Regions from separate parts of the Acidovorax sp. GW821-FHT09B03 genome, predicted to be linked through region 3. Evidence: predicted binding sites of a transcription regulator. Region 3 holds the regulator's gene; each other region holds the start of a gene.
What was found. The regulator FNR, encoded in region 3, switches genes on or off when oxygen is low (the NO sensors DNR and NnrR bind a similar motif). The targets are predictions, from matches to a motif close to TTGATNNNNATCAA.

Region 1 (4,613 bases), on a different contig from region 3:
TGTCCTGGTTGAGTCGGGACGGCCTGCATTGATCTTGCCTCGGGTGGGACGCGTCGACTCTGTGGGAGATTCCGTGGTGGTTGCCTGGAAGGAAACGCCGCAAGCCTCTCGCGCACTTGCCGCCTCCCTGCCTTGGTTACAGCACGCCAAGCACGTGCTGGTCGTTACCGGCAGCGCATCGGAGCAAACCAGGAATCCGTTCTTGGCCGGCTATCTTCAAGCCCATGGCATCAAAGCGAATTACCGTGACATCCAAGGTGGCGATGGCGAAGTTGGTGAAAGCATTCTCTCTTCGTGTGCTGACGTGGGTGCAGACCTTCTCGTCATGGGGTGTTATGGACATAGTCGATCTCGCGAATGGATCATGGGGGGCGCCACCAGATCCGTATTGAACGCGATGACATTGCCCGTATTGATGGCCCACTGATACCTTGTCGGCACCACAGTTGGGTCGCCGGCCTTCCAAGCGATGGAGTGCCCCAAGAAGCGAATTTGCTTGGACCGTGTCAGCCTGCCGGCTCACAGCTCTTTCATTGATGGTTGAAGGGCCGCATGCGCAATGGCCTGCTTGTCAGCGGGCGTCTGCCGCATGAGGAGAATCGCCTGGTGCGGACGCTCTATTCGTCGCCGCGAACGACGAGGACAGGGACCGGGGCCGTCCGCATAATCTGCTCGGCACCGCTTCCCAGCAGAACCCTTCCCAGGCCCTTGCGGCCGTGGGTCCCCAAAACAATCAGGTCTGCCCTCCATTCACGGGCCTGGATGGCTACTGTCTCGCCGAGCCGGACCCCGGGAATCTCGGCCAAGATGGAGTCTGCGTCTATCCCGGCAGAACCGGCGATGGCCATCGCATCCGCCAGTAGCTTGTGCGCGTGGGCCCGCGCAATCGGAATCAGGTCGATGCTGTAGTCATAGCCGGATATCAATGCGAGGTCATCGATTGCGTGCATGAGTCGCACTACAGCACCGCATTCCCGCGCCAACCCAAGTGCGGTGACGAGTGCCTTGTTGGAGGTCTGGCTTCCATCGACGGGAACGAGTATGCGCTTGAACATGGGGTCCTCCTTGGGGTGAGAGCCCCATCATGGATGGACCAGTGCGCGCATCCATTGACCTCGGTCATCCTTGGGGGATACAGCTGGTTGTTTTTCCATCGGGGTGCTCGGTGTCGCTGGGGCAGGGGAGCCGCGCGGCGGCGATGCGCTGTTTCTTGATCCTTATCAAGTTCCTCCGGCGCGTGGCTCGCGAAGATGATTGATATCCTGCACGCGCGGCCCCTGGCCTTGAAGGATGTGTGCTGTTGCGCGTTTCATGGCAATCAAGAAAGGTGTCCGATGGATTCCAGTGCCAGCAGCCAGGCAGCGGTGCTCCCGGCCCTTGGTCTGGCCGTGGCGCTGGGTGTCGGCCTGCTCATCGGCACCGAGCGCGAACGGCGCAAGGGGCAAGGCGACGACCGCGACGTGGCGGGTGTGCGCAGCTTTGCCGTTGCGGCGGTCTGCGGGGCGTTGGCGCAAAGCCTGCCGGTGCCGGGCCTGGTGGTGGTGGGCGCGCTGCTTGTCGCCGTGTTGGTGGCGATTGCCTACTTCAAAAGCCGTACCAAAGACCCGGGTGTGACCACGGAGATGGCCCTGTTCGCGACCTATCTTATCGGTGTGCAAGCTGCCATCGCGCCGGCGCTGGGCGCCGCCTGTGGGGCGGGTCTGGCTGCGCTGCTGGCGGCGCGCAGCCACCTGCACCGGTTCGCGACCGAGCTGCTCAGCGAGCAGGAGTTGCATGACGGATTGCTCCTGGTTGCCCTGGCGCTGATCCTCTTGCCGCTGGTTCCAACTCGTCCGATGGACATCCTGGGCGGCATCAATCCCCGCCCGCTGGCCGCAATGGTGCTGCTGATCCTGGCGATGCAGGCTGGCGGCCAGGTCGCGCTGCGCAGGCTGGGGCCGCGCGGCGGGCCGCTGCTGGCAGGCCTCGTGTCGGGCTTTGTCTCCAGCACGGCGTGCATTGCGTCGCTGGGCAGCCGGGCCCGTACCCAGCCACAGCAGTTGTCGGTCCTGGCAGGGAGCGGCGCGGTCTCGGCGTCCGCCACCTGGCTGCAGGCGTTGATGCTGTCGGCGGCGCTCTCGCCCGGTGCCGCGTGGGCGCTGCTGCCCAGCGCGTTTGCCGGGGCGGTGGGGGCGGCTGCCTTCGGCGCAGCGCTTGTCCGCCATGCCGCGGTGACCCCTCCCGAGGCGCTGCCGGACCGCAAGGGCTCGGCCTTGCGCCCCCGCGAGGCCATTCTGGTCGCGCTGGTACTTGCCGGGGTGACCTTGCTGGTGGGAAACGCCCAGCGCCATCTGGGCGACACGGCCGGCAGCATCGGCGTGGCGCTGGCGGCGCTGCTCGATCCCCACGCCTCCATCGCCGCGCTGGCCGCGCTGCATGCCGCCGGCCGTGTGTCAGCCGATCACTGGATCGCAGGCGTGCTGGTGGCCATCGCTGCCAACACGTTGACGCGTTGCGTGGTGGCCGCCGTAGCGGGTGGCAAATGGTTCGCCGCACGCATCGCGGGGGCCCTGGCGTGCAGCCTGGCCCTCGCATCGCTCACGGCGTGGTGGACCGTGTTGGGGTGATTCAATGTTCAACCTGCCAGTCCCTCGATGGCGCCTGGTCAATCGAAGGTGATCCACGCCACGAACATCCGTACCACCAGCCATAGTGCGGCCGCCGCGCACACCAGGCCCAGTGCGCCAATGATCCATAGACGGGGAGTCATGGTGTGGCCCATTATGGCTTTTGGCGCTTGAAGGTGCTGAAGTCGATCAGGGAGTAGATCGGGCAGGTTCCCATGACGCCTGTGACAAGCAGCACGAAACCGATGTAACCCCAGGGGCCAATGGCTCCCATGGCCGCCAGGCTGATCAGCAGCACACCCGCAGCCAGCCTCGTGGCCCGGTCCCAAACCCCGACATTGCTTTGAAGAAATGGCATGGCAACTCCTTGATGGACATGGCCCATGGTGCGCGTCCTGGCCCCGTTCCCATTGAGGCAGATCAATCACGGGAGCAATCCAGGGCCCGTCTTCCATTGACCCAGGTCAATGGTGTCGAGGGCCAACGGGCCTAAGGTGTGGGCACGGCAGGGCTTGGGCGTGCGTCGTCCAAAGCCGCGGACCACCACGCAGAGCGGAGACAAGCATGCGCATCGACTTTCTGGGCGGAACCGGAACCGTCACCGGTTCGAAATACCTGCTGACCCACCATGGGCGCCGGCTGTTGGTCGACTGCGGCCTTTTCCAGGGGCTCAAGCAACTGAGGCTTCACAACTGGGATCCGTTGCCGGTGGACGCTGCCAGCATCGATGCCGTTTTGCTCACCCATGCGCACCTGGACCACAGTGGCTATGTGCCGCGGTTGGTGAAATCAGGATTTCGCGGAAAGGTGTATTGCACAGCGGCCACGCGCGAGCTTTGCCGATTGCTGCTGCCCGATTCGGGTTGGCTGCAGGAAGAGGACGCAGAGTATGCCAATCGCCATGGTCACTCCAGACACAAGCCTTCGCTGCCGCTGTATACCCAGGAGGACGCCCGTGCTGCACTCGAGGCGTTTGAGGAGATCCCCTTCGGTAACGAATGCTCGCCCTGGAACGGCTGGTCTTGGCGGCTGCAGCGTGCGGGTCACATCCTCGGGGCCGCCAGCGCGCGCATCGCCTGGGAAGGAGGGAGTCTGCTGTTTTCGGGCGATGTGGGGCGAAGCGATGACCTCCTCATGCGGCCGCCGCAAACCGTCGAAAAGGCAGACTACTTGGTGGTCGAGTCCACCTACGGCAACCGCCAGCATCCCGACGAGGATGGGCTCGTCGAGCTCGCCTGCGTCATCAACCGCACGGCAGCCCGGGGCGGCATCGTTGTCGCACCCGCATTTGCCGTGGGTCGGGCGCAGACCTTGATCCATGCCATCCAGTTGCTCAAGGCAGCGCGGCGCATTCCGGACCTTCCGGTCTACCTCAACAGCCCGATGGCAGCGGACGTCACCGGCCTGTACAAGAACCATTCGGACGAACATCGGTTGGGGGCAATCGAGTGCGAGGCGATGAGCGTGCAGACGACCATCGTCAACACGGTAGAGGAGTCACGCCGGCTCAACAGCCTGAGCTATCCCTCCATCATCGTTTCCGCCAGCGGCATGGCCACCGGCGGCAGGGTGCTGCACCACCTGAAAGCCTATGCACCAGACCGAAAGAACTCGATCCTTTTTGCGGGTTTCCAGGCCGCGGGGACCCGGGGCCAGGCCCTGGTAGACGGCGCAGACGCCATCAAGATCCATGGTGCGTACGTGAAGGTACGGGCGGGGGTGGCCAACCTGCAACAGTTTTCTGCGCACGCGGACCGCCGCCAACTGCTCGACTGGCTTGGTGTGCAGCATTCACCGCGCCGCGTCTTTGTGACCCACGGAGAGCCTGTGGCTGCTGATGCGATGCGCTTGGCCATCGAGGAGACCTACGGCTGGAATTGCACCGTACCCGAGTACCGGCAGTCGTTCGAGCTTTGACTGGTCAAGATCGGATGCAGCCCCACGGGCATGCCAATATTTCAGATCCTCTGGGTGCTGGATGGGCGGCGCGGCGGGCCACGGTCTTCG
Region 2 (4,613 bases), on a different contig from region 3:
CTGGAAATCATCGTCGACGACCAGGACTTCACGCAGGAGTGGCTGCGCTCGGGCCAGGTGCTGGGCTGCGTCACCACGCTCAAGCAGGCGCTGCGCGGCTGCAAGATGGTGCCGCTGGGCGCCATGCGCTACGTGGCCGTGGCGTCCCGGGACTTCGCCGCCAAGCACCTGCCCCATGGGCTCACGCCGCACAATTTCCGCGAGGTGTCCTTCCTCTCGTTCAACCGCAAGGACGACATGGCGGCCGAGTTCGTGGCGCGCACCTTCGGGCTCAAGCGCGTGGCGCTCAACCACCTGTTCGTGCCCAGCACCGAGGGCCAGATGCGCGCCGTGGCCGCCGGCTGGGCCGTGGGCGTGGTGCCCGAGCTGCTCGCGCGCGGGCCCGTGGCCGACGGCAGCATGGTCGACCTGGCGCCCGGCCATGCCCTGCCCATCCAGCTGTACTGGCACTGCTGGAACCTGGAGTCGGTGGTGCTCGATGCCCTGAGCGCCGCCCTTACCGCCACGGCCGCAAAGACGCTGACCCAGCCCTGAATTGGGGCCCGGAAGCGGCAAAAGCCGTCAACAGGGGGTAACCCGCACGAAATAACATTCCCCGCAGTGGGGCGGCACGATTCCTGCAGACTAAAACGTGAACGGCGTAGTTGTAAAGCAACTTAGTCATTTATTTTTTTACTGCAATGTATAAGATGGGGTCCATGTCCACCACGCTACAACCCAAAGTGTCCTTCAAGGAGCAGATGCACCAGGCGCGGGAGGGGGCGATCCTCCAGTCGGCCTGTCGCCTGCTGGGTGAAAAAGCCTTCGACGCCATGACCATGGACGATGTCGCCAATGCGGTGGGCATCGCCAAGGCCAGCCTGTACAAGCATTTCTGCAGCAAGGAAGAGCTGTGCAGTGCCGCCATGGTGCAGATCCTCGCGAGGGTGCGCACCTACCTTGCGGCGCTTCCGGCCGAGCTGCCGGCCCATGAGAAGCTGCGTGCCCTGGTGCGCTGGTCGCTCGAGCGCCTGCTGACCAACGAGATGCCGCTGCTGCCCAGCCGCAACTCGTCGCTGCGCGCCGTGCTCATGGCCGACAAGGATTACCTCGATGGCCTGGTCATCGTGAGCGACCAGATCGGCGAGTGGATCACCGAAGCCCAGGCGCAGGGCGTGATCAACCCCACGCTGCCGCCGCTGGTGGTGCTGTACACGCTGTATGCCCGTGCCTGCGACCCGGTCGTGACCTTCCTCAAGGAAGGCGGCCAGTACTCCGACGCCGAGATCGTCGACCTGGTGCTGCGCACCTGCTTTGACGGGCTCGTAGCCCGCTGACCCGCTGACGCCACCAGGGGCGCGCTGGCGCGGCCCGTGGCTCAGTGCGAAATCACCAGCTTGCCGAAATGCTGCCCGCCTGCTGCGAGGTGGGCATAGGCCTCCCGCGTGTCGCCGATGCCGAAGACGCGGTCGATGACCGGCACGATGCGGTGCGCCGCAATCGCCCGCGCGGCTTCGGCCAGGTCGGCCACCGAGCCGGTGTTGTTGCCCACCACGCGCAGCGCCTTGACGATCACGGGCAGCAGATCCACCGGGGCCGAGGTTCCGCCCACGAAACCCACCGTGAACACCGTGCCGCCCATGGCAGCGGCCTGCAGCGAGCGGGCGATGGTGGTCGCGCCCACCGTCTCCACGACCAGGTCGGCCCCATGCCCCGCGGTGAGTTTGCGCACCTCCTCGTCCCAGGCGGGCGTGGCGCGGTAGTTGATGAGGTGGTCTGCGCCGAGCCGGCGTGCACGTTCGAGCTTCTCGTCGGACGAGGAGGCGAGGATCACCGTGGCGCCCGAGGCCTTGGCGAACTGCAGCGCAAAGATGCTCACGCCCCCCGTCCCCAGCAGCAGAACCACCGAGCCGGGCCGCACCCCTGCCGAGCGCACGGCATTCCAGGCCGTGGTCGCAGCGATGGGCAGCGTCGCGCCGTGGGCGAAGTCCAGGTGCGCCGGCAGGGCCACGAGGCTGGCGGCGGGCACGGCCACGTAGTCGGCGAGCGATCCGGGCAGCGTCAGCCCGCGCATGGCGGCCACATGGCGCGGCGTGATGGCTCCCCCCTGCCAGTGGGGCATGAAGTGCGGAATCACCCGGTCGCCCAGGGCCAGGCCGCTGACGCCGTCTCCGAGTGCCGCCACCTCACCGGCCCCGTCGGCCACCGGCACCATCGGAAAAGCGGGCACCGGAAAGCCGCCGGTGGCGACGGCCACGTCCAGGTAGTTCAGTGCGGCGGCGCGCAGGCGCACCAGCACCTCGCCCGGACCGGCCACCGGGTCCGGCAGGTCGGTGGCGCGCAAGGCGGTGAGCGAGGGGGCGGTCAGTTCGATGGCTTTCATGGCGGTTGCTTTCAGGGATGCGGTGGTGATGAAGTGGCCGCCAGTGTGATTTCAAATTGGCAGCGGATAAACTGCGAATTCATTGATTGATTTGAAATCAGGGGTGTTTAATGGACGTGTTCGACAGCATGCAGGTCTATGTGCTGGCGGTCGAGAAAGGCAGCCTCAGCGCTGCCGCGGTGGCCTGCGGCATCTCGGCCACGATGGCGGGCAACCACCTGCGCACGCTGGAAAAGCGGCTGGGCATGCGGCTGCTGCAGCGCACGACCCGGCGCCAGCACCTGACGCCGTTTGGCCAGGACTACTATGTGCGCTGCAAGGAAATCCTGCGGCTCGTGGCCGAGACCGATGCCCAGGCGCAGAACCAGCAGCTCGCCCCGGCGGGCAGGTTGCGGGTGACGGCCCCAGTCACGTTCGGTACCGACGCCCTGATGCCGGCGCTGCCGGACTACCTGGATCGCTATCCCGAAGTCAGCATCGACGTATCGCTCTCCGACCGCGTGGTGGACCTGGTGGAGGAAGGCTTCGAGGCCGCGATCCGCGTTGGCGAGCTGCCCGATTCGGCGCTGATCGCCCAGCCGCTGGCCCCGTACCGGTTGATGGTCTGCGCCTCCCCGGCCTATCTGGAACGGCGCGGTACACCGCGGCAGCCGCAGGACCTGAGCCAGCACGAGTGCCTGTCTTTCGCGCCCACCGCCCTTGCGCACTGGCGCCTGGCGGACGGGGAGGGCAGCAGCAGCCGGGTGCCGGTTTCAGGGCGCCTGCAGGTCAACCAGGGCCAGGCGCTGCGGGTGGCGGCCGTGCACGGCCTGGGCATCGTGCTGCAGCCAGCCATCCTGCTGCAGGCGGACGTGCAAGCCGGGCGCCTGGTCCAGCTGTTCCCCGACCATGAACTGCCCAGCCGGCCGATGAACGTGGTCTACCTGCCGGACCGCTACCGCTCGGCCAGGCTGCGCAGCTTCGTGGACTTCCTGGTGGAGCGGTTTCGCTGACGGCAGGCACACGCGAAAACGCCCGGCATGCCGGGCGTTCTAAGGTTGTGCAGGGGCTCAGCGCACCAGCAGCACCGGCACCTTGCAGTGCGCCAGCACCTGGGTCGTGACGGAACCCACGACCAGGGTGGCGAGGGCACCGTGGCCGTGCGAGCCCATCACCAGCAGGTCGTAGCGACCGGAGTCCGCCACCTTGGCGATGGTCTCACCGACATGGCCGACCTTGACGATGGTCTTGGCCTGCACGCCCTGGCGGGAGATGAACTTGACGACCGGGGCCAGGACCTTGTCGGCCTCCTCGGCGTGGTAGGTGTCCACGGCTTCCTTGCCCAGGGCCGAACGGGCACGGGCGGGCAGGGGGGCCTGCACGGTGAGCACCGTGTAGTCGTGTTTCGGGCCCAGCAATTCCTCGTGCGCAGCGAGGTAGGCGAGCATTTTTTTCGTGTAGGCGCTGCCGTCGACAGCGAGCAGGATGTTCATTCGAGTTCTCCTAGTTGGTATGACAGACCGTACCTTGCGCTGTCGGTTGTTGTCTTGACCTGTGTCAGGCTTATTCGATCCTGCGCTTGGCAAGGGAGCGGCTCCCTCGCCAGGCCATCATACGGTCACGCAGTAGCGGGGCCGGAAGGTTTCCTGTTCCCCATTGCGGGCATAGCCCAGCGGGTTGGCCACCACGCGGCATTCCCAGGGGCTGCCATCGGCGCGCACGCCCTGGGCGATGTAGTCGCTGGGTGCATGCAGGTGGCCGTGGATCCAGACCTGGGCATCCTGCAGCAGCTCGTCGAGCACATTGCAAAAGCCCGCCGTGCCGGGCACCACGCCGTAGCGCGGGTCGGCACTGCGCAGGCTGGGCGCGAAATGGGTGATGGCCACCGTGGTGCCGTCGAAGGGCGTGGCCAGCGCCCCGCGCAGCCACTCGGTGCAAGTGAGCGCCAGCTCCCGCATGGGTTCGGCCAGGAAGGGCTCGCCATCCTTGGTGCCACCGGTCTTGCGCAGGTAGTGGTTGGCTGCGCGGAAGGCCTTCTCGCGCAGCTTCAGGCGCCGCGCCAGGTCGGTCACCTGGGCATCGTCGGCCAGCGCGTCGTAGTCGGCCCACAGCGTGGTGGCCACGAAGCGCACGTCATCGAGCACCAGGGTCTCGCGCTCCAGCATGCGGATGCCCAGGCGCTCGCAGGTGGTGCGCAGGCGTTCGTGGGCGACATCGAAGTCGAGCGCGTCGTACTCGTGGTTGCCGGGCACGAAGAGCACCGGCGTCGGCC
Region 3 (4,613 bases):
TCCTGCAGGCCCGCCAGTTGCTCCAGCTCGGCCGCGAAGGTGCGCCTGAAATCGATCAGCCAGCCCGCCTCGATGGACTCGAACAGCAGCTCGCCCTGGCACATCAGCGCCATGATGACGGCGCGGCGCACCAGGTCGTCGCGGTTCAGTGCCAGGCCGCGCACCACGGGCAGGCGGCCCTGGTCCAGCAGGTCGTAGTACTCGTCCAGGGTCTTGGCGTTCTGGCTGTAGGTGGCGCCCACCCGGCCGATGGCTGACACGCCCAGGGCGATCAGGTCGCAGTCGGGCTGCGTGCTGTAGCCCTGGAAGTTGCGGTGCAGCCGCCCCTGGCGCTTGGCCACGGCCAGCGCGTCGCTGGGCAGCGCGAAGTGGTCCATGCCCACGTACACATAGCCCGCGTCCATGAACTGCTGCAGCGAGCGCGAGAGCATGGCCACCTTGGAAGGCGCCGCCGGCAGCTCCGCCGGCACGATGCGCCGCTGCGGCTTGAAGCGCTCGGGCAGGTGCGCGTAGGCATACAGGGCGATGCGGTCGGGCCGCAGGGCCTTGACCTGCTCCAGCGTGCGGTCGAAGGACTCGGGCGTCTGCCGCGGCAGGCCGTAGATCAGGTCCACGTTGACCGACTCGAAACCCAGGCGGCGCGCCGCCTCGACCAGCGCGAACACCTGCCCCGACGGCTGCACGCGGTGCACGGCCTTCTGCACGTCGGCATCGAAGTCCTGCACGCCAAAGCTCAGGCGGTTGAAACCCAGCTCGGCCAGCACAGCCAGGCGCTCGGCCGTCACGGTGCGCGGGTCCACCTCGATCGAGTATTCGCCGCCCGGTGCAAACGTGAAGCTGCGCTTGAGCACCGCCATCAGTTCGCGCAGCTTGTCGTCCGACAAGAAAGTGGGCGTGCCCCCGCCCAGGTGCAGCTGGCTCACCACCTGGCCCGTGCCGCAGTGGGCCGTGTGCAGCTCCACCTCGCGCGCCAGGTAGCGCAGGTACACGTCGCCCCGGTCGTGGTGTTTGGTGATGATCTTGTTGCAGGCGCAGTAGTAGCACAGCGACTCGCAGAACGGAATGTGCACATACAGCGACAGCGGCAGCGCCTTGCCCGGCGTGCCCGCCTTGCGCTGGGCCAGGGCCAGCACATAGTCGCTTTCGCCAAAAGCCTCGACGAAACGGTCGGCCGTGGGGTAGGAGGTATAGCGGGGGCCCGGCACGTCGAAACGGGTCAGGAGTTCGGGCGTCACAGCGGTCATGGGGAGCGTTTCCTTGTTGGATATGCACTTTGCCGCAGGCCTACGCCCCCGTCCTTGACCTGGATCAAGTGTTGCGAGGCCCACAGGGCCCACAATTTGATGCATGTCAGCCACCACCACGCTCCTTTCGCCGGATGCGATCCGTTCGCAACCTCCAACAGCTGCTGCGCCCATGAACCCGCTCACCATCAAAGTCGCCTGCTCCAACTGCAACCTGCGCGAGCTGTGCATGCCCGTGGGCCTGAACGACGCCCAGTTGGAACGCATCGACGAGATCGTGGCCACGCGGCGCAAGGTCAAGCGCGGCGGCACGCTGTTTCGCAACGGCGAGACCTTCACCTCGCTGTACGCCATCCGCACCGGCTTCTTCAAGACCTGCGTGGCCACCGAGGATGGGCGCGACCAGGTGACGGGCTTTCAGATGGCGGGAGAGATCATCGGGCTGGACGGCATCGTCAACGACCACCACACCTGCGACGCCGTGGCGCTGGAGGATGCCGAGGTCTGCGTGATGCCCTTCGACCGCATCGAGGAACTCTCGCGCGAGGTCACGGCCCTGCAGCACCACGTGCACAAGATCATGAGCCGCGAGATCGTGCGCGAGCACGGCGTCATGCTGCTGCTGGGCAGCATGCGCGCCGAGGAGCGCCTGGCGGCCTTCCTGCTGAACCTGGTGCAACGCCTGCATGCACGCGGTTTCTCGCAGTCCGAGCTGGTGCTGCGCATGACGCGCGAGGAGATCGGCAGCTACCTGGGCCTCAAGCTCGAAACCGTGAGCCGCACCTTCTCGAAGTTCGCCGAGGACGGCATCGTCGAGGTCAAGCAGCGCCATGTGCGCATCCTGGATACGGACGCGCTCAAGCGCATCGTGAACTCGCAGACGTGTAGCTAAAACATCAGCCCTGGACCTGCAGGCGGGCCAGCACCTCGGTCTTGCCGCTGCGGTCGGCCCGCAGGATCAGCGCCTCGCCCGAGCTGGTGTTGGTGCTGGCCAGATCGGACAGCACGAACATGTGGGTGAACCAGGCCTCGAAGCCACCGCGCCGTGCCGACGCGGCCACCAGCGCCTGGCGCAGCTCGCGCAGATGGCTGGCACCGGTAGTCTCCGGCGCGCCGCGCGGCGAACCCAGCGCGGGCCACACCTGGGGCGCGGCAAATGCCAGAGTAGCACTGTCGATGCAGCGGCACCAGGGGCTCGAAAGCACCTTGGACGGCTGCAACTGGCGCTCCCTGAACCACACCCCGGTGCGCCGTGCCTGCTCGCGCCCTTCTTCGCTGAGGTTGCGCTGCGTGCCGCAATCGCCCAGGCGAAACCCCGGTGGATCGAAGGTGCCCGGTGCCAGCGCATGGCGGAACGCAGCCACCACCCCGCCCTTGCGCAGCAGGGCATCGGCGTCGGAGTCCTGGGCGGCCCAGGCATGCAGCGTGGTCCACGCCAGCCCTGCGCCCAGCAGGGCGCGCCGGCCAACGACCGCCTCAGGCTGCGGGCTGGAAGGCATAGCCATTGCCCGATGCAGCCATGCGCCCGAATGCCGGGAACGGGAAGTGGAAGCCCCCCAGCATGGCCCTGCTGGCAGTAATGCGCTGGAACACCTCGCGCCGCACCTTGCGCGCGGCCTCGGCATCCATGTCGAAGGTCACGGCCCAGTCGGGGTTGCGTGCGAACAGGGCCGGCACATTGGTCAGGTCGGCCACGTAAAAGAAGTTCTGGCCGGCGGACTTGAGCTCGAACAGGGTGTGGCCCGGCGTGTGCCCATAGGCCGCCACGGACTGGATGCCTGGCGCCACTTCGGTGCCCGCGCCGAACTGCACCAGCGTGTCGGCCGGCATGGTTGCAAAAGTGCGGCGCACGTTCTCGAAGGCGCCTTTCATGCCTGCAGGAGCGGCCGCCATGCGGGCATCGTCCATCCAGAAGGCATGCTCGGCAGCCGGCACCAGCACCTTGGCCTTGGGGAAGGTCAGCGCGCCCGCCTTGTTGCGAATGCCGTTGATGTGGTCGCCGTGGTAGTGGCTGATGAGCACGGTGTCGATGTCATCGGCCTTCAGGCCTGCAGCGGCCAGGCTCTCCAGCAGCTTGCCGGTGGTAGGCCCGCCAAACTCGCCCAGGCCCGTGTCGATCAGGATTTTGCGCCCGCCTGCCACCACCAGGAAGGGGGTGTAGGGCACGTCGATGTAGTCCGTGGGCAGGCCCTGCGAGGTGAGCAGCGCACGCACTTCGGCAAGCGGCGCGTTCTTCACGAACTCCTCACCCAGCGGGCGGCGCGTGATGCCATCGACCAGCGCCACCACCTCCACATCGCCCACCTTCATGCGCCGGAAGCCGGGGTTGGGCAGGGTGGGCGTACCAAAGTTGGGCGCGTTCTGCGCCCACACGGGCACGAACGAGCCCGCCGCGTAAATGGCAGGGGCGGCAAGCCCAGCACCCAGAAAATGGCGACGTGACAGCATGAAACTCTCCGGTATTGAGTTGAACTGATGGGTTTTCAACTGTAACGGGGAGTGGCACGATGGCACCAGGCCCGGTGCAAACCAGTAGGGGCCATGGGGTCTTGCCAGGAGCGGGGTTCAGTCCAGGGTGATGCGCTGCGCCTTGATCAGCTTGTGCCACCGGTCCGTCTCGGTGCGGATCAGGTCTGCATACTGGGCCGGCGTGCTGGCCACGGGCTCGATGCCGAAGTCCACCAGCTTTTGCTTGACCGCGGGCTGGTTGATGGCGGCAGCCACCTGCTTTTGCAGTGCAGCCACCACGTCCGCAGGCGTGCCTGCGGGGGCGACGATGCCCACCTGGGCAGACGCCTCGACGTTCTTGAAGCCCAGTTCGGCAAAGGTCGGCACATCGGGCAGCTGCAGAAGCCGCTTGGCGCTGGCCACGGCCAGGGGGCGCACCTTGCCGGCCTTGATGAAGGCGCCGCCGGCGGCCAGGTCGACCATCATCGCGGGGATCTGGCCGCCGGCCAGGTCGGTCAGCGCGGGCGCAGCGCCGCGGTAGGGGATATGGGTCATGAACAGGCCGGCATCGACCTTCAATAGCTCCATCGCCAGGTGGTGCGGGCTGCCCGCGCCGGCCGAGCCGAAGCTCATGGCGCCGGGCTTGGCCTTGGCCTTGGCAACGAAGTCCTTGGCGTCCTTGAAGTCGGCGCCTGGGTTGACCACCAGGATCATCGGGAACCTGCCCATCAGCGTCACAGGCAGCAGGTCCTTGCTGGGGTTGTAGCTGAGCTTGCTGTACAGCGCGGGGTTGAACACCATGGTGCCGTTGTCGGCCGACAGGATGGTGTAGCCGTCAGGCGCGGCGCGGCCGGTCTCGGCGGCGGCAATCGCCGTGTTGCCCCCGGGCTTGTTGTCGATCAGCACCGGTTGGCCGATCTG

Region 1: AC07PA_RS26410 (MBL fold metallo-hydrolase RNA specificity domain-containing protein) is a predicted target of FNR. The motif match lies at 3,061-3,074, and genes of this name have one in related genera.
Region 2: AC07PA_RS03010 (universal stress protein) is a predicted target of FNR. The motif match lies at 3,889-3,902, and genes of this name have one in related genera.

What each region holds. Positions count from the first base shown of each region.
Region 1 is NZ_JBWKPP010000019.1:48,794-53,406, reverse strand. Features, by position in the region: gene AC07PA_RS26430 (universal stress protein) at 1-427, shown strand, start outside; gene AC07PA_RS26425 (universal stress protein) at 618-1,055, opposite strand; gene AC07PA_RS26420 (MgtC/SapB family protein) at 1,335-2,606, shown strand; gene AC07PA_RS26415 (YgaP family membrane protein) at 2,761-2,964, opposite strand; gene AC07PA_RS26410 (MBL fold metallo-hydrolase RNA specificity domain-containing protein) at 3,171-4,523, shown strand.
Region 2 is NZ_JBWKPP010000001.1:649,106-653,718, forward strand. Features, by position in the region: gene AC07PA_RS02990 (LysR family transcriptional regulator ArgP) at 1-534, shown strand, start outside; gene AC07PA_RS02995 (TetR/AcrR family transcriptional regulator) at 699-1,316, shown strand; gene AC07PA_RS03000 (zinc-dependent alcohol dehydrogenase family protein) at 1,358-2,362, opposite strand; gene AC07PA_RS03005 (LysR family transcriptional regulator) at 2,473-3,354, shown strand; gene AC07PA_RS03010 (universal stress protein) at 3,412-3,834, opposite strand; gene AC07PA_RS03015 (metallophosphoesterase) at 3,952-4,613, opposite strand, start outside.
Region 3 is NZ_JBWKPP010000018.1:43,822-48,434, reverse strand. Features, by position in the region: gene hemN (oxygen-independent coproporphyrinogen III oxidase) at 1-1,244, opposite strand, end outside; gene fnr (fumarate/nitrate reduction transcriptional regulator Fnr) at 1,417-2,136, shown strand; gene AC07PA_RS25645 (histidine phosphatase family protein) at 2,141-2,749, opposite strand; gene AC07PA_RS25640 (MBL fold metallo-hydrolase) at 2,721-3,692, opposite strand; gene AC07PA_RS25635 (Bug family tripartite tricarboxylate transporter substrate binding protein) at 3,810-4,613, opposite strand, start outside.